One region of the Clostridium carnis genome, then DNA from elsewhere that is predicted to be linked to it. Evidence: riboswitches for the same ligand, from Rfam matches in the RefSeq annotation. Region 1 holds a riboswitch; each other region holds the start of a gene.
What was found. Region 1 has a riboswitch for S-adenosylmethionine ahead of ACYQ1T_RS07945 (Na+/H+ antiporter NhaC family protein). Riboswitches for the same ligand answer to the same signal wherever they lie in the genome.
Positions count from the first base shown of each region.

Region 2: linked by a shared signal. The riboswitch ahead of metF (methylenetetrahydrofolate reductase [NAD(P)H]) and the one ahead of ACYQ1T_RS07945 (Na+/H+ antiporter NhaC family protein) in region 1 are both predicted to bind S-adenosylmethionine.
Region 3: linked by a shared signal. The riboswitch ahead of metK (methionine adenosyltransferase) and the one ahead of ACYQ1T_RS07945 (Na+/H+ antiporter NhaC family protein) in region 1 are both predicted to bind S-adenosylmethionine.
Region 4: linked by a shared signal. The riboswitch ahead of ACYQ1T_RS09680 (methionine ABC transporter ATP-binding protein) and the one ahead of ACYQ1T_RS07945 (Na+/H+ antiporter NhaC family protein) in region 1 are both predicted to bind S-adenosylmethionine.

Region 1 covers NZ_BAAHYS010000001.1:1,658,433-1,664,044, forward strand. Annotated here, with positions in the region: gene thrS (threonine--tRNA ligase) at 1-151, opposite strand, end outside; T-box leader at 281-499, opposite strand; tRNA gene ACYQ1T_RS07915 (tRNA-Leu) at 655-738, shown strand; tRNA gene ACYQ1T_RS07920 (tRNA-Gly) at 744-818, shown strand; gene ACYQ1T_RS07925 (HNH endonuclease signature motif containing protein) at 925-1,335, opposite strand; gene ACYQ1T_RS07930 (hypothetical protein) at 1,564-2,238, shown strand; tRNA gene ACYQ1T_RS07935 (tRNA-Gly) at 2,303-2,376, shown strand; tRNA gene ACYQ1T_RS07940 (tRNA-Lys) at 2,382-2,457, shown strand; SAM riboswitch class I at 2,766-2,873, shown strand; gene ACYQ1T_RS07945 (Na+/H+ antiporter NhaC family protein) at 2,963-4,243, shown strand; gene ispF (2-C-methyl-D-erythritol 2,4-cyclodiphosphate synthase) at 4,358-4,831, opposite strand; gene ACYQ1T_RS07955 (class D sortase) at 5,183-5,612, shown strand, end outside.
Region 2 covers NZ_BAAHYS010000001.1:2,098,422-2,104,033, forward strand. Annotated here, with positions in the region: gene ACYQ1T_RS10080 (V-type ATP synthase subunit D) at 1-378, shown strand, start outside; gene ACYQ1T_RS10085 (MraY family glycosyltransferase) at 626-1,579, shown strand; gene ACYQ1T_RS10090 (GNAT family N-acetyltransferase) at 1,689-2,222, shown strand; SAM riboswitch class I at 2,285-2,418, shown strand; gene metF (methylenetetrahydrofolate reductase [NAD(P)H]) at 2,496-3,386, shown strand; gene ACYQ1T_RS10100 (S-ribosylhomocysteine lyase) at 3,398-3,856, shown strand; gene ACYQ1T_RS10105 (DUF1540 domain-containing protein) at 3,932-4,090, shown strand; gene ACYQ1T_RS10110 (NADH-quinone oxidoreductase subunit NuoE family protein) at 4,351-4,821, shown strand; gene ACYQ1T_RS10115 (NADH-ubiquinone oxidoreductase-F iron-sulfur binding region domain-containing protein) at 4,831-5,612, shown strand, end outside.
Region 3 covers NZ_BAAHYS010000001.1:1,850,164-1,855,775, forward strand. Annotated here, with positions in the region: gene ACYQ1T_RS08890 (hypothetical protein) at 2-496, shown strand; tRNA gene ACYQ1T_RS08895 (tRNA-Tyr) at 678-762, shown strand; tRNA gene ACYQ1T_RS08900 (tRNA-Thr) at 785-859, shown strand; tRNA gene ACYQ1T_RS08905 (tRNA-Tyr) at 866-950, shown strand; tRNA gene ACYQ1T_RS08910 (tRNA-Val) at 963-1,038, shown strand; tRNA gene ACYQ1T_RS08915 (tRNA-Thr) at 1,066-1,140, shown strand; tRNA gene ACYQ1T_RS08920 (tRNA-Tyr) at 1,146-1,230, shown strand; gene tnpA (IS200/IS605 family transposase) at 1,397-1,852, shown strand; SAM riboswitch class I at 2,075-2,179, shown strand; gene metK (methionine adenosyltransferase) at 2,303-3,478, shown strand; gene nagA (N-acetylglucosamine-6-phosphate deacetylase) at 3,634-4,773, opposite strand; gene recD2 (SF1B family DNA helicase RecD2) at 4,902-5,612, shown strand, end outside.
Region 4 covers NZ_BAAHYS010000001.1:2,011,044-2,016,655, reverse strand. Annotated here, with positions in the region: gene ACYQ1T_RS09690 (MetQ/NlpA family ABC transporter substrate-binding protein) at 1-761, opposite strand, end outside; gene ACYQ1T_RS09685 (methionine ABC transporter permease) at 827-1,462, opposite strand; gene ACYQ1T_RS09680 (methionine ABC transporter ATP-binding protein) at 1,462-2,427, opposite strand; SAM riboswitch class I at 2,534-2,721, opposite strand; gene ACYQ1T_RS09675 (DUF503 family protein) at 2,842-2,988, opposite strand; gene ACYQ1T_RS09670 (glycogen/starch/alpha-glucan phosphorylase) at 3,040-5,400, opposite strand; gene malQ (4-alpha-glucanotransferase) at 5,404-5,612, opposite strand, start outside.

The DNA of each region.
Region 1 (5,612 bases):
CAGTATGACGTAAATCTACAACCTCTCCATTAACAATACCACAGCAAGCATTTCTAGCTAATCCTTCACTAATTCCTTTAGCTATATCAAGAACTGAAATACCAGCTTCAAATTCTTTTATTGATCCATCTTTTAAAGTAATTTTAATCATAATAATTTCTCCTTTCAAAATTAAATATATAGTTATAAATTAAGTTAAATATCAGTGACGAATATCTTTTATAAAATATAGATAATACTTAAAAAATAAAAAAAGCCCTCGTCACAATTTCTATAATAGAAAAGGGACGAGAGCATTAAATTCCCGCGGTTCCACCCTTAATTGCCTAAAATAAATATAGTAGGCCTCTTAAAGTAAATATCGTAACGTGATAAAACGGACTTTATTAGAGTCACTCAGAGGGGGTCTTCAACTAATTTCATATAAGAATACTTCCACCAAATGTAATCTCTCTCTGAAAATGAAGTTTTAGTTTACTCTTCTCTTCAACGTGTTTTCATTATTTGTTATTAATTATAATAATATAAAATATTAATGTCAATAAAAGTTGAATTAAATATTCAAAATAAAAGAAATATTATATTACATAACATTGAGAATTTTTATAAATATATTGATTTTTATATAATAACTATTTATAATATAAAGAGTAAGCAGATGTGGCGGAATTGGCAGACGCACTAGACTTAGGATCTAGCGCCATTGGCGTGGGGGTTCGACTCCCTTCATCTGCACCATATTTGCGGAAGTGGCTCAATGGTAGAGCGTCACCTTGCCAAGGTGAATGTTGCGGGTTCGAGTCCCGTCTTTCGCTCCAAAAAATAACACAGTAAAGTACTGTGTTATTTTTTTATTTTAAATATGAATATATATATAGAAAAAAGGCTATCATATAATAGCCCTTTTAAATATAAAGTTAAAATTTAGCTAATATTAATACTATGAAAAAGTCGTTCAAGTTCAAGCTCTTCAAGCATAGTATAAGAATAAAGTTTACCACCCATAAGTGTTTTTATAATTTGTTCTTTAGAGTAACCTTCTTTAAAAAGCTTAAGTTTTTTAATTAATCTTTTTAAAGACGAGTTAGAAATATTTAGAAGTTTTAAAAGTTCCTTCGCAGTATAGTAATCCTTTGGTAGTAAATTAAAAAGCTTGTCTTGAAGTTCAAGCTTATATTTTAAATCAGTTTCTATACAGTGATGTGGACCAGTCTTTCCTCTATGGTGGTAATTACAAAGATATTTATAGTTTAGTTCTATATCGTAGCCACCTTCGTGTTTGTGAACTATATGATGAATATCTGCTGTTGCCCCGCAAATTTCACAGTGGTACAAATTAATGCCTCCTTTATAATATCCTTATATATAATTATAAGGTAAAAATAATTAAAACTCAAACTAATGACTAGTATAGTTTTTTCAGAATATTAAAACTATAAAGTGTTTGGAATTACCTCTTTATAATCCGAAAAAACGCTTGAAACATAGTAATACATACCTTATAATATATTGTATAAGGGATATATTATATTATAGTATTTTATAGAAAGAAAGGTGATAAAGGTGAGACATAATTATGATTCTTTCAACTATTGGGAAAGCTTAATTAATGAAAACAAAACTATAAGAGGGCATATGTTTATGGAAAAACTACCTACTGAAAAAAGCCTTTATATTCACACCCTAGTTTTTTGCAAAAATAATGGTATTAACAATATTTGGAGTTATTTCCCAGATGAAAATACACTTTTAGGATATATTCAATATTCATTTTTACAAGAAGCTTTTTACAAATGGATATATGGAAAAGAAAGAATGGTTGTTAAAATACCAAATGTACCAGTTGAAAAAATAATAGAAGATGGCGAAGCCAATGGAAAAATTACAAAAGAAGAATCTGAAAATATGAGAAAGCATTTACAAATGCTTAGAGCGTGTTGGGGATTACCAAGAGAGAAGCTTATAAGACAATTAAATAAATTTTCTAGAGATTTCAATAGAACTTGGTATGGAGATAATAGAGAATTTTTATATTTAAAAATATTTAGTACAGCGGAAGAACTTGGAGAGTTTGTTATAAATTCTAGTTATATGACTACTTCAGAAAGTGAATTTTCTGAAAAAACAGGAACGAGCATAGCATTATGGAAAGACATATGTAGAGATTCAGTTAAAAATAGAAGAAAAGGCGAGCAATTTAGAGATATTTTGCTAAAATCTTTAACAGAAATAATATAATTTTTAAAAATCTTATTGACAGTAATTAAAATAGTAAGTATAATAATTACTGTAAATAAGATTTGCGGGTGTAGCTCAATGGTAGAGCCCTTGCCTTCCAAGCAAGTTACGTGAGTTCGATTCTCATCACCCGCTCCATTTATGCGTTATTAGCTCAGTTGGTAGAGCACCTGACTCTTAATCAGGGTGTCCCGGGTTCGAATCCCTGATGACGCACCAAAAAGAGATTAACTTAAGTTAATCTCTTTTTTTATAGATAAATATTAATTAAATAAAAAAGAAAAAGTACCATATGGTACTTTTTAAAACATAAGGAGTTTGGGATTGGGACTTGGGGAATCCTATATTAAATTATTGGCTATATTTTTAATTTTTATACATAAATAAAAATTAAAATTTAAGATTTATTTTTCTAGAGTAGTAAATTATAAAAAAGATAAAAAGAGTCTTTTGTAAGAGGAATAATTTAGGCGTTGACATAATAATAGTATGTTGATAATATAATAATGTAAAATTAAAAAAATGATATCTTATCAAGAGTGGTGGAGGGACTGGCCCGTTGAAACCCAGCAACCAAAAACAATCATTAGTTTTTATGGTGCTAAATCCTGCAGGTTTATCCTGATAGATAAGAGGCGTATTATATACTTTTTTAAACTTGTAATTAATAGCTTCTGATTTTATCAGAAGCTTTTTTTACTTTAAAAATTAGGAGGATAGAATTATGAAAAATAAGGGAAGTGCTTTAGCATTGTTACCTTTAGGCGTATTTATAATAGTATATTTAGGTGTGTCGGTAATAGCAAAAGATTTTTATGCAGTTTCTGTTGTTGTACCATTTCTAGCAGCTACTTTAACAGCACTAATTATGAATACTAAAGTAAAGTTTGAAGAAAAAATAGAAATATTTTGTAAAGGGGCTGGAAATTCTAATATTTTATTAATGATACTTATATTTATTTTAGCAGGAGCCTTTGCACAGGTAGCAAAAGATATGGGAGCTGTTGAATCAACAGTAAATTTAGGATTAACATTATTACCTAGTAGCTTATTAATACCTGGGATATTTATTATAGCTTGCTTTATAGCATTATCAGTAGGAACATCTATGGGAACTATAGTTGCATTAGTACCAATTGCTGTTGGGATTGCAGATAGAACAGGAATAGTTATACCTTTAGCAGTTGGAGCAGTTGTAAGTGGTGCTATGTTCGGGGATAATCTATCAATAATATCTGATACTACAATTGCAGCAACTAGAACCCAAGGTTGTGAAATGAAAGATAAATTTAAAATGAATTTTATAATTGTTTTACCAGCAGCTATTATTACTGCGACTTTATTGTTCTTTTTAACTAAAGATTCAAGTGTAACAACTATAGAGGTTATGGAATTTAGTATAGTAAAAATAATACCATATATAGCCGTTATAGCATCAGCTTTAGCAGGAGTTAATGTTATACTAGTTTTACTAGGTGGAATATTTATATCAAGTATTATAGGTATAGCTTATGGGAGTTTTGATATAATAGGATTATTTTCATCAATATCAAATGGTATAGCAGGAATGAGTGAACTTATAATAATATCCTTATTAATTGCAGGTACAATAGAATTAATAAAGTTTAATGGTGGAATTGAATTTATATTAAATAAGGGATTAAAGAAATTTAAAAGTAAAAAGGGAGCAGAATTTGGAATTGCAACGTTAGTAAGCTTAGTAGATGTATGTACAGCAAATAATACTGTAGCTATAGTAACGGTTGGACCAATTGCAAAAGATATATCAAATGAGTTTGAACTTGAGCCTAAAAGAGTAGCAGGTATTATGGACATGTTTTCTTGTGTATTTCAAGGTATAATTCCATATGGAGCTCAATTAATTTCTGCAGCAGGGTTAGCTGCAATTTCGCCTTTTGCAATAATGAAGTATTTGTTTTATCCTTACTTAATGGGGATTTGTGCAATAATAGCGATAAATTGGCACTGGAGAAAAAGAAAATAGTAATATAGCAATATTAAAATAAAGTGGTTATGTATATAAATTAATTAAAGACATAACCACTTTATTATTTTAGTTAAGATAAAGTTAAATAACTAGTATAAAAGAGTATAGGAGTTATTTTGATATTAATAAACAAATGCTTTGAGAGGAAATTCCTTCGCCTGCTCCTGTAAAGCCAAGACCTTCTTCAGTAGTTGCTTTTACATTTATTTGATTTATATTAATATTTAATGCACTTGAGATATTTTCTCTCATATTTTGTATATAAGGAGACATTTTAGGTTTTTGTGCAATAATTGTTGAGTCAATATTATTTATTAAATACCCATTAGCTTCTAATAATTTTCCAACTTCCTTTAAAAGCTCTATACTAGAAATTCCTTTATATTTTTCATCAGTATCTGGAAAATGTTTACCTATATCACCTAAAGCAGTTGCACCTAACAAGGAATCCATAATTGCATGTATAAGAACATCAGCATCAGAATGACCAAGTAAACCCTTTTCATAGGGAATTCTAACCCCACCTAATATTAAATCTCTTTCTTCTACTAAACGATGTACATCATATCCTAATCCAATTCTCATTCTATCACCTCTAAGTCAAATTATAGATTTATTTTATCATAAATTAAAAAAATATATTATAATACTTTTTTAAAAGGATAGATTTTAGAGTTGATATTTTTCTTTTGTTTTCTTAAAAAGTATTGAAATAAGTTTTTAAGTTTTATATTTATTGAGCAAAGAAAGTGTAATTTTTTTGATGAGATTCGTTTTCTTCTAAAAACAAAATCAACATAAATAATTTTTTTATTCATAAATAACCTCTCAATGATATTGATGGGCTTTAAAATAATTTATTATAATAAAAAGTGTATGACCTTTATGATATAATATATGTAAAAAAAATATAAATGTTTATAGGGGGCATGGTTAGTGAAAGAAAAGTTTAGACGTGGTATAGGATTAATACTTATAATAGTTGGTTTAACTTTAATAGTTTCAGTTGTTTACAGAAAGATTCAAACAAGCAAGAAACAGGAGGAACTTAAACAAGTATTACAAGAGGTTATAAAAGATGAATCTAATGAACCATTAGAAGAAAAGCAGGAAGAATCAGTAAATGGCTATAAACCTGTTGGGTTAGTAGAAATTCCAAGTATAAATTTATCACAAGGATTAGTTGAAGGAGTAACAGATGATATATTACAATATTATTTAGGTCATTTTGATACTTCAGTTAAGCCTGGTGAAAAAGGAAATTTTGCTATAGCAGGTCACAGAATATCTAATTACTCAGAGGCATTTGTTAATTTATATAAGGTTCAATCAGGAGATAAGGTTATAATAAAAACAAAAGGTAAAG
Region 2 (5,612 bases), 440 kb from region 1:
ATTTCTGTTGAAGTAGGAACTAAAAATATAATGAGTGTTAATGTTCCTAAAATGAACTTCCATAGACAACTAGAAGGAGATGAAGGAAGTATATTCCCATATGGATTTGCAAACACATCTTCAGAACTTGATGATGCAATTTCAAAGCTTTATGGAATACTACCAAAGCTTCTAGAACTTGCAGAAGTAGAAAAATCAACTCAGCTTATGGCTGATGAAATAGAAAAGACAAGAAGAAGAGTTAATGCACTTGAATATATGACAATACCATCTCTTCAAGAAACAATTAAGTATATTAGAATGAAACTTGATGAAAATGAAAGAGGAGCTTTAACTAGATTAATGAAAGTTAAAGATATGATTCAAGCAAGAAGTTAACTAAAGAGAACTAGAAATATCAATGGATATTTCTAGTTCTTTATTATTTTATAATATTAAAAACTAGAATTTATAATTGCTCTATAACTATTTTAAAGTATTTAGTTGAATTTTATGTTATAATAGTACTATATGTATAACTGTAATAGTTTCGTAATTAAGTGTTATTGGAAAACGTGGTATAATATGATGAAAAGAGAATATGATTATTAAAATTTGCCTATGATAGATTAAGGAGCAAAAATTTATGCAATATATATTAGTATTTGTAGTGGCATTTTTAACAGTATATTTAATAACACCATTATTAATGAAAATGTCATTTAAATATAATTTTACTGATAAGCCAACAAAAAGAAAAAAACATAGAGGAGAAATTCCGCTTTGTGGGGGACTTTCTATGTTTATTGGATTTTTTAGTGTATATTTGATTTTTAATAATACAACACCAATAAATGAAAAGTTTTGGATATTTATTGGAGGTGCTTTAATATTAGCAATTGGATTGGTTGATGATAGTTTTAAAGCTAATGGAAAAGAATTCCCAATATATCCTAGATTAATAATACAATTGCTTGCAGCTTTTTTAGTATTTAAAGCAGGAATAGTATTTAGAGGATTTACAAATCCATTTACTGGGGTATATATAAATTTAAATGCTTGGTTACAATTTTTATTAACAATAACATGGATATTTGGAGTTACTACAGTTATGAACTGGTCAGATGGAATGGATGGATTGGCTGGTGGATTATCCTTTATATCAGCAATAACGTTTGCAGGTGCAGCCATTATACTTGATCAAACTGAATCAGTTATAATGTCATTAATAGTAGCCGGAGTTACCATAGGTTTTTTAATGTATAATAAATATCCAGCTAAAATATTTATGGGAGATTCAGGTGCAAACTTTTTAGGGTTTATATTAAGCATAATTGCTTTAGATGGAGCATTTAAGCAAGCTACGATTATGAGTTTATTTATTCCAATACTTGCTTTAGCTGTACCTATTTTTGATAATATATTTGTAATTATTAAGAGGTTTTCAGAAGGAAAACCTGTATATCAAGCAGATAGAAGTCAAATACATTATAGATTAGAAGCAAAAGGTTTTAGTCCAAAGCAAGTTGTAACATATATAAATATACTTAGCATAGCATTTAGTGCAGTTTCAATAGTATTATTATTAATTAAGAAGTAAAGACCAAGTAGAAAAATTTCTACTTGGTCTTTATTTTATATAATATACGGAATTGACTAAATAAAAAATAAATGGTAAAATTTATAAAATTAGTTTGGGGGCGATATAAATGTATAAAGGTAATTTAGTTAAATTAAGAGCTTATAAAGAAGAAGATATTGATAGAGCAACAGAATTTATAAATGATGAAGAAACAAAAAAGTTATTAGTTATTGATACACCATTCCCAATTACTAAGTGGAAAGAATCAGAATGGATAAAAAGCAGAGATGCAAGTAGCGACTTAACATATGATTTTGCAATTGAAGATTTAGAAACAGGGAAGTATATTGGTGGATGTAGTATAAACAATACAAATATAAAAAATAGAAATTGTACAATAGGAATTATGATTGGAGATAAAGCATATTGGGGAAAAGGATATGGTACAGATGCTTTAAAGGTTTTAATTAAGTTTATATTTGAAGAAGTAAATATGGAAAAAATAAAACTTAATGTATTTAGTTTTAATAAAAGAGCTATTGCTTGTTATAAAAAAATAGGTTTTATAGAAGAAGGAATATTAAAAAAAGAAATTTATAGAAATGGAAAATATCACGATGAAATTGTAATGGCATTATTTAAAGAAAACTTTAAATGGTAAAAGTTAACTAAAGAGTGTTTACAAAATTATCATAATAACATATAATTATAAAAAAAGAATATTTCTTATCAAGAGTGGTGGAGGGACTGGCCCTGTGAAACCCAGCAACCGAGAATTAAAAGTAATTATATAATTGATTTACTTAAATATTAGTTCGGTGCTAAATCCTGCAACTTTTTAAGTTGAAAGATAAGGTTAATTTTATAGGCGATGTTTAAGTACCTAAAGGTTATCCTTTTGGTACTTTTTTTATTTTTAAAGGGGGCTATTATAGTGAATATTAATGAATTATTTAAAAAAAAGGAATTAGTTTTTTCATTTGAGGTTTTTCCACCTAAATCAACCTCGAAAATTGAGGTTATTTATGATACATTAGAAGAGTTAAAAGATTTAAAACCAGATTTTATTAGTGTAACTTATGGAGCCGGTGGAAGTTTATCTCAAAATAGGACTTGTGAACTTTCATCTTTAATTAAAAATAAATATGGAATTGAATCTTTAGCACATTTAACTTGTATTAGTTCTAGTAAAATAGAAATAGATTATTTACTTGGGGAATTAAAAAAGGAAGGTATAGAAAATATTCTTGCATTAAGAGGAGATATACCTATTTCAAATGAGATAAAAAGTGATTTTAGATTTGCAAGTGATCTTATAGGTCATATAAAAGACTTTGGTGGATTTAATATAGTTGGAGCATGTTATCCAGAGGGACATATAGAATGTAGAGATTTAAATAAGGATATATTAAATTTAAAATTAAAAGAAGAAGCTGGAGCAAGCCATTTTATATCTCAGTTGTTTTTTGATAATAATTATTTTTATGATTTTTTAGAACTAAAAGAAAAAAATAACATAAAAGCTAAAATACAGGCTGGGATTATGCCTGTAATTAATACAAAGCAAATAGAAAGAATAGTATCCTTGTGTGGGGCAAAAATTCCAAATAAATTTATGAAGATAATGAGTAAGTATGAGCATAATAGCGAAGCGTTAAGAGATGCTGGCATTGCTTATGCAGTAGAGCAAATGGTAGATTTAATTTCTTCAGGTGTAGATGGAATACATTTATATACAATGAACAATCCATACGTTGCAAGAAGAATAACAAAGAGTATATCTACTATAGTAAAATCAATAAATGAAGAAAAGCTAATAGTCTAGGAGGAAAAGATATGGAAAAGGTTGAAAGTTTTGAATTAGATCATAGAATAGTTAAGGCTCCATATATAAGAAAGTGCTGTGTTTTAACTGGTGAAAAAGGCGATACTGTATGTAAATTTGATGTTAGATTTTTACAACCAAATAAGGAAGCATTTGGGACAGCTGGAATGCATGGCCTTGAACATTTATTAGCACATGAGCTTAGAAATAATATAGATGGAATAATAGACTTATCACCTATGGGATGTAGAACAGGTTTCTATTTAAGTATGTGGGGAGATAAGACAGCTGCAGAAGTGAAATTTGCTTTAGAAAATGCATTAAAAGCTGTATTAAAGGCTAGTGAAATACCAGCAGCTAATGAAATACAATGTGGAAACTATAAAGATTTATCATTATTTGGAGCAAAAGAATATGCAAAAGAAGTTTTAGAAAAAGGATTTTCATTAAATATATATGGTGATAAATAGAAATATTATTTAGTGGATAAAATAAAGCTAAAATACACATACTATTTTTGAAAAGTGAAATAGGAGGTGTTTATTATGGCTAAGAATACAAGTATAAAATGCACAATAAATAACTGTAAGCATCATGATTGTTCAGAAAATTATTGTACATTACAAGTAATTCAAGTAGGAACACATGAACAAAATCCTACAATGATAGAATGTACAGATTGTACTTCATTTGTATTAAAGTAAAAAATAAGGCTATTAGTTTTAATTTAACTAATAGCCTTATTTTTATTTATAAAAGTAATACTACTTAAATAAATATTTTAAATTTAAAAATATTTATAGAATTTTTTATTAATATAAGAATATTTGTAAATTTTAATAATATAAATTTATGAAGTAAAGTTTATATTTTAAAATAAGTAAATAATTTTAAAGATTAGATTTTTAAATAATATACGACGGTTAAAAAGTTCAGAATATTCAATATATAAAGGGGTGGAGAAGTGGAAAATAAATGTGAGAAGTTTAAGGAGTTAGAAGAGTTTATTAAAAATCAAAAGTATGAAGAGAGTGCCTTAATAGCTATTTTACATCATGCACAAGGTCTATATGGGTATTTAGGAAGAGAAGTTCAAGAGTTTATTGCAGATAAACTTAATATTCCAGTATCAAAGGTATATGGAGTTATAAAATTTTACTCTTATTTCACAACAAAACCAAAAGGAAAATATGTAATTAGTGTATGTACAGGAACAGCGTGCTTTGTTAAAGGAGCAGGAGATATATTAGATGAATTTAAGAAAACTCTAAAGATAAAGGAAGGAGAAACAACAGAAGATGGATTATTTACTTTAGATACATTAAGATGTGTTGGTTCTTGTGCAATAGCTCCAGTTGTATTAGTAAATGAAAAATCATATGGATATTTCACAAGAGAACAAGTAGGAAAGCTTTTAAAAGAGTATAAGGAGTAACTATTGAATATGGAACGTATTGTAGATTTTGAGAGTTTATTAAAAATAAAAGATAAGTGTAGTAAAACTATAGAAATAAGAAAAAATGCAGATAAGTTTATAAATACCAAAAATGTAGAAAGACATATATTAGTATGTGGAGGACCAGGATGTAAAGCTTCTAAAAGTGATTTAATATTTAAAGCTTTTAATGATGAAATAAATAGTAATAAGTTGCAAGATAAAATAAAAGTTATAATGACTGGGTGCTTTGGCTTTTGTGCTCAAGGACCAGTAATAGAAATATTACCTGATAAAGTATTTTATGTAAAAGTTGCAGAAGAAGATATTAGTGAAATAATAAAGAATCATATAATAAATGGACAAATAGTAGAAAGACTATTATATAAAAATCCAGAGACAAAAGAAAAAATATGTGATAAAAAAGAGACTCCTTTCTATAATAAGCAGTTAAAAATAGCACTTAAAAATTGTGGAATTATAAATCCAGAAGATATAAAAGAAGTACTAGGTGTTGGCTCATATATGGCACTTGGAAAAGTATTAACAACTATGACACCTATAGAGGTAGTTAGTGAGATTACAGAATCAGGCTTAAGAGGTAGAGGCGGTGGGGGATTCCCTACAGGGAGAAAGTGGGAGGCTGCTAGGAGAGTTAATAATAAGATTAAATATGTTATATGTAATGCTGATGAAGGAGATCCAGGAGCCTTTATGGATAGAGCTATATTAGAAGGAGATCCTCATTGCGTATTAGAGGCCATGGCTATATGTGGATATGCTATAGGAGC
Region 3 (5,612 bases), 190 kb from region 1:
TATGAGAAAAGTTTTAATATATATATCTGTAGTAATTGTAAGTGCAAGTATCCCTATATATACATTATTGTTTTGGGAACCTTTAAAGGATAATGATATAAAAGAAGAATTTAGTAAAATAGAAATAATAAAAGAAGTTAATGAAAAAAATAAGAATTCAATAGCAGTTATAAATGAATCTAAAGGTATTATAGAAAATTCAAAAGAAGAGATTGTTCAGGTATTAAATGAAGTTGATAAATTTAAAATAAACTTCGAAGAGATAACAAGAGAAATAACAAAAGAAGAGCGTATAAAAATAAATAATTTACTTAATAAACTATCAGCTGTTGATATAATAAAAGTTAATGATTTATTTAAAAATGGAGAAAATAAGAATGCTATAAAAGAAGGAATGTTATTGCTTAAGAAAAGGATGTCTAGCAATGATTATGAAGAATTTAAAGAGATACTTAGTAAATATCTAAAGTTTAAAGAAATAGATATAGAAATATGATAAAATTCAATTGGTAGCATTAAAACGAAGAAAACAAAAGAAAAATAAAGTATAACAAGAATAAACTTATGTAAAGGTATAAAAAGCAACTTGAAATTAATATGCTTTGAATATATACTAATCATTGTCAGTCAGACAGATATAGTTGATTGGCAAAGAAAACTAATGAAAAGTTAAAAATGGGAGAGTTCCCGAGTGGCCAAAGGGGGCAGACTGTAAATCTGTTACGTTTCGTTTCGATGGTTCGAATCCGTCCTCCCCCACCATTATTTAACTTTTTAATAATATGCTGGCATGGCTCAACGGTAGAGCAGCTGACTTGTAATCAGCAGGTTGTAGGTTCGATTCCTATTGCCAGCTCCATAAAATGGGGGAGTTCCCGAGTGGCCAAAGGGGGCAGACTGTAAATCTGTTACGTTTCGTTTCGATGGTTCGAATCCGTCCTCCCCCACCATTTTATATTTAAGGGCGCATAGCTCAGCTGGGAGAGCATCTGCCTTACAAGCAGAGGGTCACAGGTTCGATCCCTGTTGTGCCCACCACTTAAATAATTAACAAAAGAATAATATGCTGGCATGGCTCAACGGTAGAGCAGCTGACTTGTAATCAGCAGGTTGTAGGTTCGATTCCTATTGCCAGCTCCAAGAATGGGGGAGTTCCCGAGTGGCCAAAGGGGGCAGACTGTAAATCTGTTACGTTTCGTTTCGATGGTTCGAATCCGTCCTCCCCCACCACAAAAGCAAGAAATATTTCTTGCTTTTTATTTTTGTTTAATGAAAACCACCTGCTATGCAGGTGAGTTCCGAAAAGCTTTAGCGGTCAGTAGGAAATAAAAACCTCCTTTGGTATAATTAAACTAGGTTCGACAGCCAAATTTAATAACCAAAGGAGGCATCCGTAATGGATAGTAATAGTTTATCACATACAAAATGGAATTGTAAATATCATATAGTATTCGCGCCTAAGTATAGGAGGAAAGAGCTATATGGAGAAAAGAAAAAAGAAATAGGTAAAATATTAAGACAGTTATGTGAGTGGAAAGGTGTAACTATAATCGAGGCGCATGTATGCGTTGATCATATACATATGTTGGTTGAGATACCACCAAAGATGAGTGTATCAGGCTTTGTAGGATTTTTAAAAGGAAAAAGTAGTCTTATGATTTTTGAAAGATTTGCAAACTTGAAGTATAAGTATGGAAATAGACATTTTTGGTGTCGTGGATTTTATGTGGATACAGTAGGAAGAAATAGAAAGGCAATTGAAGAATATATAAGAAATCAAGAAAAAGAAGATATGATTTCAGATCAAATAAGTATGAAAGAATATATGGACCCTTTTAAGGGTAGCAAGTAACATAGTATGCGGCTGGCGAACCAATTTAAGCGCCTTAAGGCGCAATGCAGGTAAGAGGCCCTTATAGGGCTTAGGAAATACCACCAGCTAAGCTGGTGGATTTTTATTTATAATACTTTAAACCATACATTTCTATTAAATAAAAGCTAATAATTTTATAAAATATAGTTGACCAATATTATAAAAGTTGTTATAATCTAAATCATGAAAATTTGATATTAGTTCTTATCCAGAGAGGCGGAGGGAAAAGGGCCCTATGAAACCCGGCAACCTGTGATTATCACAAAGGTGCCAATTCCAGCAAAATGTAATTTTGCAAGATAAGAAAGAGTATGACTTAGTATAGTCTCTTCTTATCGAAGAGGCTTTTTTTATTATCTATATAGAATATACTTTTATAAATTTTTAATATAGGATTAATATCAAATAAATTGAAAGGAGAATGTTAAAATGAGAAGACTTTTTACATCAGAATCAGTTACAGAAGGACATCCAGATAAAATTTGCGATCAAATTTCAGATGCAGTACTAGATAGTATACTAGAAAAAGATCCAAGCGCTAGAGTAGCTTGTGAAACAGCAGTTACAACTGGAATGGTATTAGTTATGGGAGAAATCTCAACTAATTGTTACATAGATATTCCAAAAGTTGTTAGAGAAACAATTAAGGGAATTGGCTATGATAGAGCTAAATTTGGTTTCGATTGTGATACATGTTCAGTATTAACTTCAATAGATGAACAATCAAGAGATATTGCTATGGGTGTTGATGAAGCATTAGAATCAAGAGAAGGAAATAAAGATAATGTTGAAGCAGTAGGGGCTGGAGATCAAGGTATGATGTTTGGCTTTGCTACTAATGAAACTGAAGAATTTATGCCATTACCAATAGCTATGGCTCATAGATTATCAAGAAGATTATCAGAAGTTAGAAAGAATGGAACTTTATCATATTTAAGACCAGATGGAAAGACTCAAGTTACAGTTGAATATGATGATAATAAGGTAATAAGAATTGATGCTATTGTAATATCAACTCAACATGGAGAAGAAGTTACACAAGAGCAAATAAGAAAAGATTTAATGGAACATGTTATAAAAGCAGTAGTTCCAGCTGAATTATTAGATGATAATACTAAGTATTATATTAACCCAACAGGAAGATTTGTAGTTGGTGGCCCACAAGGGGATTCAGGTTTAACAGGAAGAAAAATAATAGTTGATACTTATGGTGGATATGGAAGACACGGTGGTGGTGCTTTTTCAGGTAAAGATCCAACTAAGGTTGATAGATCAGCAGCTTATGCAGCTAGATGGGTTGCTAAGAATTTAGTAGCAGCTGGAGTTGCTGATAAATTAGAAATTCAATTAGCATATGCAATTGGAGTTGCTAAGCCTGTATCAATAGAAGTAGAAACATTTGGAACTGGTAAAAAGACAGAAGAGGAAATAGTTTCTATAGTAGAAAAGACTTTTGACTTAAGACCAGGTGCTATTATAAGAGATTTAGAATTAAGAAGACCTATATACAAACAAACAGCAGCTTATGGACATTTTGGAAGAAATGATTTAAACCTTCCATGGGAACAATTAAATAAAGTTGAAGAAATAAAGAAACATCTTTAATTAAATAAGATATTATTAAAGTAATATAATAAATTTATTTAATTATAAATAATAAGAATAAGCCACTTGTAATAAAAATTTATTTACAAGTGGCTTATTTTAATGACTTATAAATTATTAAAATTCAGAATAATAAAATGTTTAGTAATTTTATATTATTTTTCTGAATGAACTACCTTCCCGGAAACTATTACTTTCTTAACATTTATGTTTTCATCAAATAATACTAAGTCAGCATCAAAACCTTCTTTAATAAGGCCTTTTTTAGTTTCAACCTTACAGTGTCTTGCTCCATTAAATGTAGCCATTTTAACTACTTCGTATAAAGGATATCCAACATTTTTATAGACATTTCTAATTGCTTTATCTAAAGTAAGAACAGATCCGGCTAAGCTACCAGTAGTTAATCTTGCTGCACCATCAGATACAACAACATCTTGACCTCCTAAAGAATACATACCATCTGGCATACTACATGCCATCATAGCATCAGTTACAAGAAGAACCTTATCAGTAGTCTTTTGATTATAAGCTATTCTTAATGATGGGTATGATATATGAATTCCATCTGAAATAGTTTCTGTAGTTATTTCACTATCAAATATTGCACCAACAACTCCTGGTTCTCTATGAGCAAATGGAGTCATAGCGTTAAAAAGGTGTGTTGAGTGACAACATCCACATTTAATTCCTTCCATAGCTTCTGCATAAGTAGCTTTTGTATGGCCCATTGAACAAACTATTCCTTTAGCTGATAAATATTTAATTAATTCCTTTGCGCCAGGGACTTCAGGAGCTATTGTGATAGAAACTACAGCATCATTTGCTTCTCCAACCATAGCATCATAATTTTCGATTGTTGGTGAAATTAAGAACTTTGGATTTTGAGCACCAATAGCATTTGGGCTTATAAAAGGTCCTTCTAAATGAGCACCTAAAACAATAGCACCATCGGTACCGTTTTCTTTAGCTTCTTTAATTACCTTCATAGATTGTCTTATAGCATCTATTGATACTGTCATAGTAGTTGGAGTAAAAGCTGTAGTACCGTGTTTTACTATAGCCTTAGATATTTCATTAATAGCCTCGTATGTACCGTCCATAGTATCATATCCAGCTGCACCGTGAATGTGGACATCAATAAAACCAGGTGATAAGTAAAGACCTTCTCCATCTATAATTTCATTAGACACTTCAGTAGTAGGATTAATTTCTTTAATTTTACCATTTTCAATTAAAACTGAACCTTTTTCTATTTTATCTAAAAAGATAATATTACAGTTTTTAATTAACATATAAACACCTCCATGTTATTTTGTTATTTATATTTGCATATAAATAATTTTTACTTTTTATGTTATGTTATAATTATATAATAAAATTATTAAGATTAAAATACGCTTAAAAGATTTGGAGAGATAGTATGGAAGTTCTAAATGGAATTGTAGAAGCTATTGTATTTAAAAGTGAAGATACAGGGTATGTTGTTTCTAAAATAAGTATTGATAAAGAAACTATAAATGCTGTTGGAATAGTTCCTTTTTTAAAAGAAGGTCAGCATGTAAAATTAAAAGGACAATGGGTACTACATAAACAATTTGGACGTCAATTTAATATAGAGGAATATGAAGAAATACTTCCAACTTCAATTGAAGGAATTGAGAAGTATTTAAGTACTGGAGTAATTCATGGAATAGGACCTGTAACAGCTAAAAAAATTGTTGAAAAATTTAAAGAAGATACTTTAGATATTTTAGATAATCATATTGAAAGATTACAAGAGATAGAGGGAATTGGAGAAAAGAAATTTAGAATAATTTTTGAATCATATATAGAACAGAAAGATTTAAAAGATATAATGATTTATTTTCAGAGTCATGGAATGTCTTCAAATCAATGTATAAAAATATATAAAAAATTTGGTCCAGAAGCTAAGAGTATAGTTTCAGAAAATCCATATATACTTTGTGATGAAATTTCAGGTATAGGATTTATAACAGCAGATAGAATTGCAAAAAGCTTAGGGGTAGAAAATACATCTGTATTTAGGGTTCAAAGCGGAATAAGATATGTATTAAATCAATTTTCGGCAGCTGGAAACACATATATGCCAAAGGATTTACTTATAGAGGAC
Region 4 (5,612 bases), 350 kb from region 1:
TTTTCTGAAGTTAACGCTTTAGTTAGAGCCTTTATTTTATCTGAATCTTCATTTCCTTTTTTAACTGCTAATATATTTCTATATACTTTAGCTGCCTCAGCATCTTTATCTTCAATAGCTAATGAATCTTTAGATGGATTTAAACCAGCTTCTATAGCATAATTCCCATTAATTACAGCTGCATCAACTTCTTCTAAAACTCTTGGTAATTGTGCCGCTTCTAATTCTTCAAATTTTAAGTTCTTAGCATTTTCTGTTATGTCCTTAGGTGTAATTAACTCTCCAGCCTTTAATTTTATTAACCCTTGTTTTTCTAATAATCTTAAGGCTCTAGCTTCATTTGATGGATCATTTGGTATAGCTATCTTAGCTCCATCTTTTAGTTCCTTTAACTCCTTTGTTTTTTTGGAGTATATAGCAATTGGTTCTAAATGAACTTCAGCTGTATAAGCTAAATTTAATTTCTTGCTTTCATTTGTTTCATTTAAGTATGATATATGCTGAAAATAATTTGCATCAATCTCTCCATCTGCTAAAGCTGTATTTGGTGTAACATAATCTGTAAACTCTACTATTTCTAATTTGTAGCCTTCCTTTTCTAGTTCTGGTTTTATATGCTCAACTATTTCCTTATGAGGTACTGGAGTAACTCCTATTTTAATTGTTTTATTATCTCCTTCGCTCTTTTTTGCCCCACATCCAACTAGCCCTAAAGCTAAAACTCCTGCTAATACTGTTACTAATATTGATTTTCTTTTCATATTGAATACCCCCTAAATTTTATTACTTATTTTTAATTTTTGAGCTTCTATCACTTTAATTTAAATTAAGATAGCTTTTTATATAAATAATTTCCTAAGGATTGAAGTCCTTGAACTATTACTATCAATAAAATTACTGTAACAATCATTATATCTGTTTGATATCTTTGATACCCATATCTTACAGCAACATCTCCAAGACCGCCTCCTCCTACTGTTCCAGCCATTGCTGAATATCCTATTATAGTTATAATAATTAATGTTAATCCTGATATAATTGATGGTACTGCTTCTTTAAACATTACCTTAAAAATTATTTGTGTATTTGAAGCTCCAAAAGATTTTGCTGCTTCTATAACTCCATTATCAACTTCTTTTAAAGCTGATTCTATTACTCTTGTAACAAAAGGTGCTGCTGCTATTGTAAGTGGCACTATTGCTGCTGTAGTTCCAATGCTTGTACCAACTATAAACTTAGTAATTGGAACTATTGAAACTATTAAAATTATAAATGGAAAACTTCTTAAAATATTTACTATATAATTTAAAACTTTATATACTACTTTATTTGGCTTTAATCCATCCTCTGCCGTTACTATTAATATAATTGCTGGTACAAATCCTAATATTAATGAAAATATTGTAGAGAACAATACCATTATTATTGTTTTATTAAAAGCTGGTATAAGAATATCAAGCATTAATTAAGCACCTCCAATATAATATTTTTTTCTTCTAAATATTTCATTACTTTTTCTTTATCTAAAGCATTAATATTTATTACTAAGCTTCCAAGTACATCATTTCTAAATTTCTCTAGCTTGCCCCAAACTATTGAAAAATCTACCCCAAGTTCTCTTGCCATCTTTGTTATAAGTGCATTTTCTGATGATGTACTTGGAAAGAATAGTTTTATGTTAATCCCTGTTGTCGGTAGTAATTCATCATTTTCTTGACCTAAGAATTTCTTAAGAGCTCCCCCTGGTTTTAGAAAAAGTTGCTCTGCTTTTCCCTCTGCTTTTAAAATGCCCCCTTCTATTAATGCAACTTTTTCACAAACTTCTTTAACTACCTCCATTTGATGGGTAACAATAACAATTGTAATTCCTAATTCCTTATTAATTTTTGAAAGTAATGCTAAAATATCCTTTGTTATTTTAGGATCTAAAGCTGATGTTGCTTCATCACAAAGTAATATTTTAGGTTCTAATGCAAGAGCTCTTGCTATAGCTACTCTTTGCTTTTGGCCTCCACTTAAATTATTTGGTTTAACTTTTGCCTTGTCTTCAAGTCCAACTAGCTTTAAAAGCTCCATTACTTTTTCATTTATATAACCTTTTTTATATCCCCAAACCTCTAATGGTAATGCAATATTTTCAAATACTGTCTTTCTACTTAAAAGGTTAAAGTTTTGAAATATCATTCCTAGGTTTTTTCTAAATTTTCTTATTTCATTATTCCCTAATTTATTTACTTCCTTTCCCATTACCTTCACAGATCCACCATTATATCCTTCTAATCCGTTTATACATCTTAAAAGTGTTGATTTTCCTGCTCCACTATGTCCTATAAGGCCGTAAATCTCTCCTTCTTTTATATTTATTGAAATATCCTTTAATACTTCTAACTTCCCAAACTTTTTATTTAAATTACTTATTTCTATCATATATTTCACCACCTAATTTAAATTTAATAATTAAATTTTTTAATATACAAAAAAAGCACTGGAGAATAAATCTCTAGTGCTTATAAAAATCGCCTGTTAATTTACCCTCTCATCTTTCAGCTATAACAGCTGCTGGAATTAGCACCACATTAATCTTTAAATAGTTTAATTAGAAATATTTAATAAATTTAGATATACCAAATTTATTGCTTATCTATTTAAAATTAACCTAATTTATTGATTATAGGTTGCTGGGTTTCACAGGGCCAGTCCCTCCACCACTCTTGATAAGAAATCTTTTAAAATTTATTAAGTTTTATTTATATTAATATACGATTTTTTCTTTTATTTGTCAATATAATTTTTGTTATTTTTCTATTATCTTTTTTTAGACTCTATTTTTTAATAAAGTTTTTAGAAAGTATCTTCATCTTTTTCTATTTCCATTATCTCAGCATCAGTATTACATTCTATAAAATTAATTATTTTTTCAATAGTTGAATCTACAATAGCAGAGTTATTACAAACACCTGAAATACCTATTACAATAATTTGGTGAATGTCTTGCTAATCAATTTCACCTACAGAGATATTAAATTTATTATTCAAATACTAATTGTTTTTTATCTTTTTTATATTCCAAATATCATTACTATATTCCATTATAGTTCTATCACTTGAGAATATGCCACCATTACATAAGTTTTCAAAGCAAATTTTTGCCCATCTTTCTTTATCTTTATATGCTTCAAAAAGATTATCTTCCATATCTTTAAATGCCTTAAAATCTGCTAATAGATAATATCCATCTCCATCTCTTAATAATGCATTATATATATCTTCAAAATATCCAAAGCCACTATCATCAAAAGTTCCATCTATTAATGAATCAACTACTCTCTTTAAACTCTTATCATTTTCATAGTAATATTTTGAATCATACTTTCCTTCTATTTTTTCTATATCCTCTACTCTTAATCCAAAAATAAAGTTATTTTCTTCCCCACTTTCTCTAACAATTTCTACATTAGCTCCATCATAAGTTCCAAATGTAGGAGTTCCATTTATCATAAACTTCATATTACCTGTACCTGAAGCTTCTTTACCTGCTGTTGATATTTGCTTAGAAACATCTGCTGCTGGAAATAATTTTTCTGCATAAGATACTCTATAGTTTTCTACAAATACTATTTTTATTTTTCCATTTATATCTTTATCATTATTTACTTTCTTAGCTATTTCATTAATAAATTTTACAATTCCCTTAGCTCTATAGTATCCAGGGAATGCCTTTGCTCCAAATATAAATGTATTATTAGGTATATCTAAATCTGGATTTTCTTTTAATCTATAATAAAGATCTAAAATATAAAATGCATTTAATAATTGTCTCTTATATTCATGTAATCTCTTTATTTGTATATCAAATATTGAATTTGGATTTATTTCTATACCTTCTGTTTCTTTAATATATTCTGCAAGTTGTACTTTCTTTTCATATTTTATATCCATAAATCTATTTAGTACATTTTTATCATCTTTATAAGTCTCAAGTTCTTTAAGCTTTGATAAATCTTTTATCCAATCTTCATTCCCTAAAAGCTCAGTTATTAATGCTGATAGTTCTTTATTACATAACCTTAACCATCTTCTAGGAGTTATACCATTAGTTTTGTTTTGGAACTTTTCTGGATATAATTTATACCAATTATTTAATTCAATATCTTTTAAGATATCTGTATGAAGCTGTGCCACTCCATTAACAGCAAAACTCATTGAAATAGCTAAGTTAGCCATTCTTACAAGTCCACCATCTATAATGCTAAATTCCTTAATTTCCTTATCTGAATATCCTTTTTCTTTCAATTCTTTAATAAAGTTTTTATTTATTTCATTTATAATTGTTAAAACTCTTGGGAAAAGTTTCTTCATTAACTTTTCATCCCATTTTTCTAATGCCTCTGCTAATATTGTATGGTTTGTATAAGCAAAAATCTTTCTTGATAATTCACTTGCTCTTTCAAATGTAACATTATATTCATCAACTAATATTCTTATAAATTCAGGTATTGCTAAAACAGGATGAGTATCATTTAATTGAAATACATGCTTTAATTCAAATTCATCAAAATTCATTCCATAAATACTTATATGCTTTCTAATAACATCTTGAAGAGAAGCACTTACTAGTAAATATTGTTGTCTTAACCTTAATATTTTTCCTTCTTTTGATGAATCATTTGGATATAATACTCTTGAAATATCCTCTGCTTTATTTTTAAGTTTTACTGCTTTATTATATTTCCCATCATTAAATGAATTAAAATCGAATTCCACTATTGGTTCACATTTCCATAGTCTTAATGTATTAATATTTTTAGACTTATATCCTATAATTGGAGTATCATAAGGAACGGCCTTAACCTCCATATCTTTAAACTTAACTATTACTGAATCTCTATCTTTTCTAATACTCCAAGGATCACCATAAGTTAGCCAGTTATCTCCTTCTTCATATTGATTTCCATCTTTAAAATATTGCTTAAATAGACCATTTGTATATCTAATTCCATATCCTTTTAACGGAACTTCCATTGCTGCTGCTGAATCCATAAAACATGCTGCAAGTCTTCCAAGACCACCATTACCTAATCCTGCATCTTCCTCAATCTCTTCTATTTTGTTAATATCTATATTTAACTCATTTAATAACTCTTTAACCTCTTCATATAAACCTAAACTAATAAGATTATTTCCTAATGCTCTTCCCATTAAATATTCCGCTGATAAATAATAAGCATTTTTTTCTGACTCATAAACTTTATTTGTATCTTGCCAATTATCTACTAAAATCTCCATTAATGATAATGATAATGCATTAAATATTTCATGTTCATTTGCATTTTCTAATTTAACACAATGATTTACTTTTAAATTTCTTTCAATGCTAGTTTTTAATGATACCTTATCCATAATTTACACCCTTCCATAAATCTTAGTTAATTTATATATACTTTCTGATAATTCTTGTGTGAAATATTTTTTTCTAGCTCTCCACTTCCAATTTTTACCTAAGGTAGATGGTAAATTCATTCTTGCTTCATTACCTAAAGCTAGAAAATCTTGCATTGTTGTTATAGCTAAATATGCAACACTTCCAAAAGCTCCTCTTATAAAACCTCTTG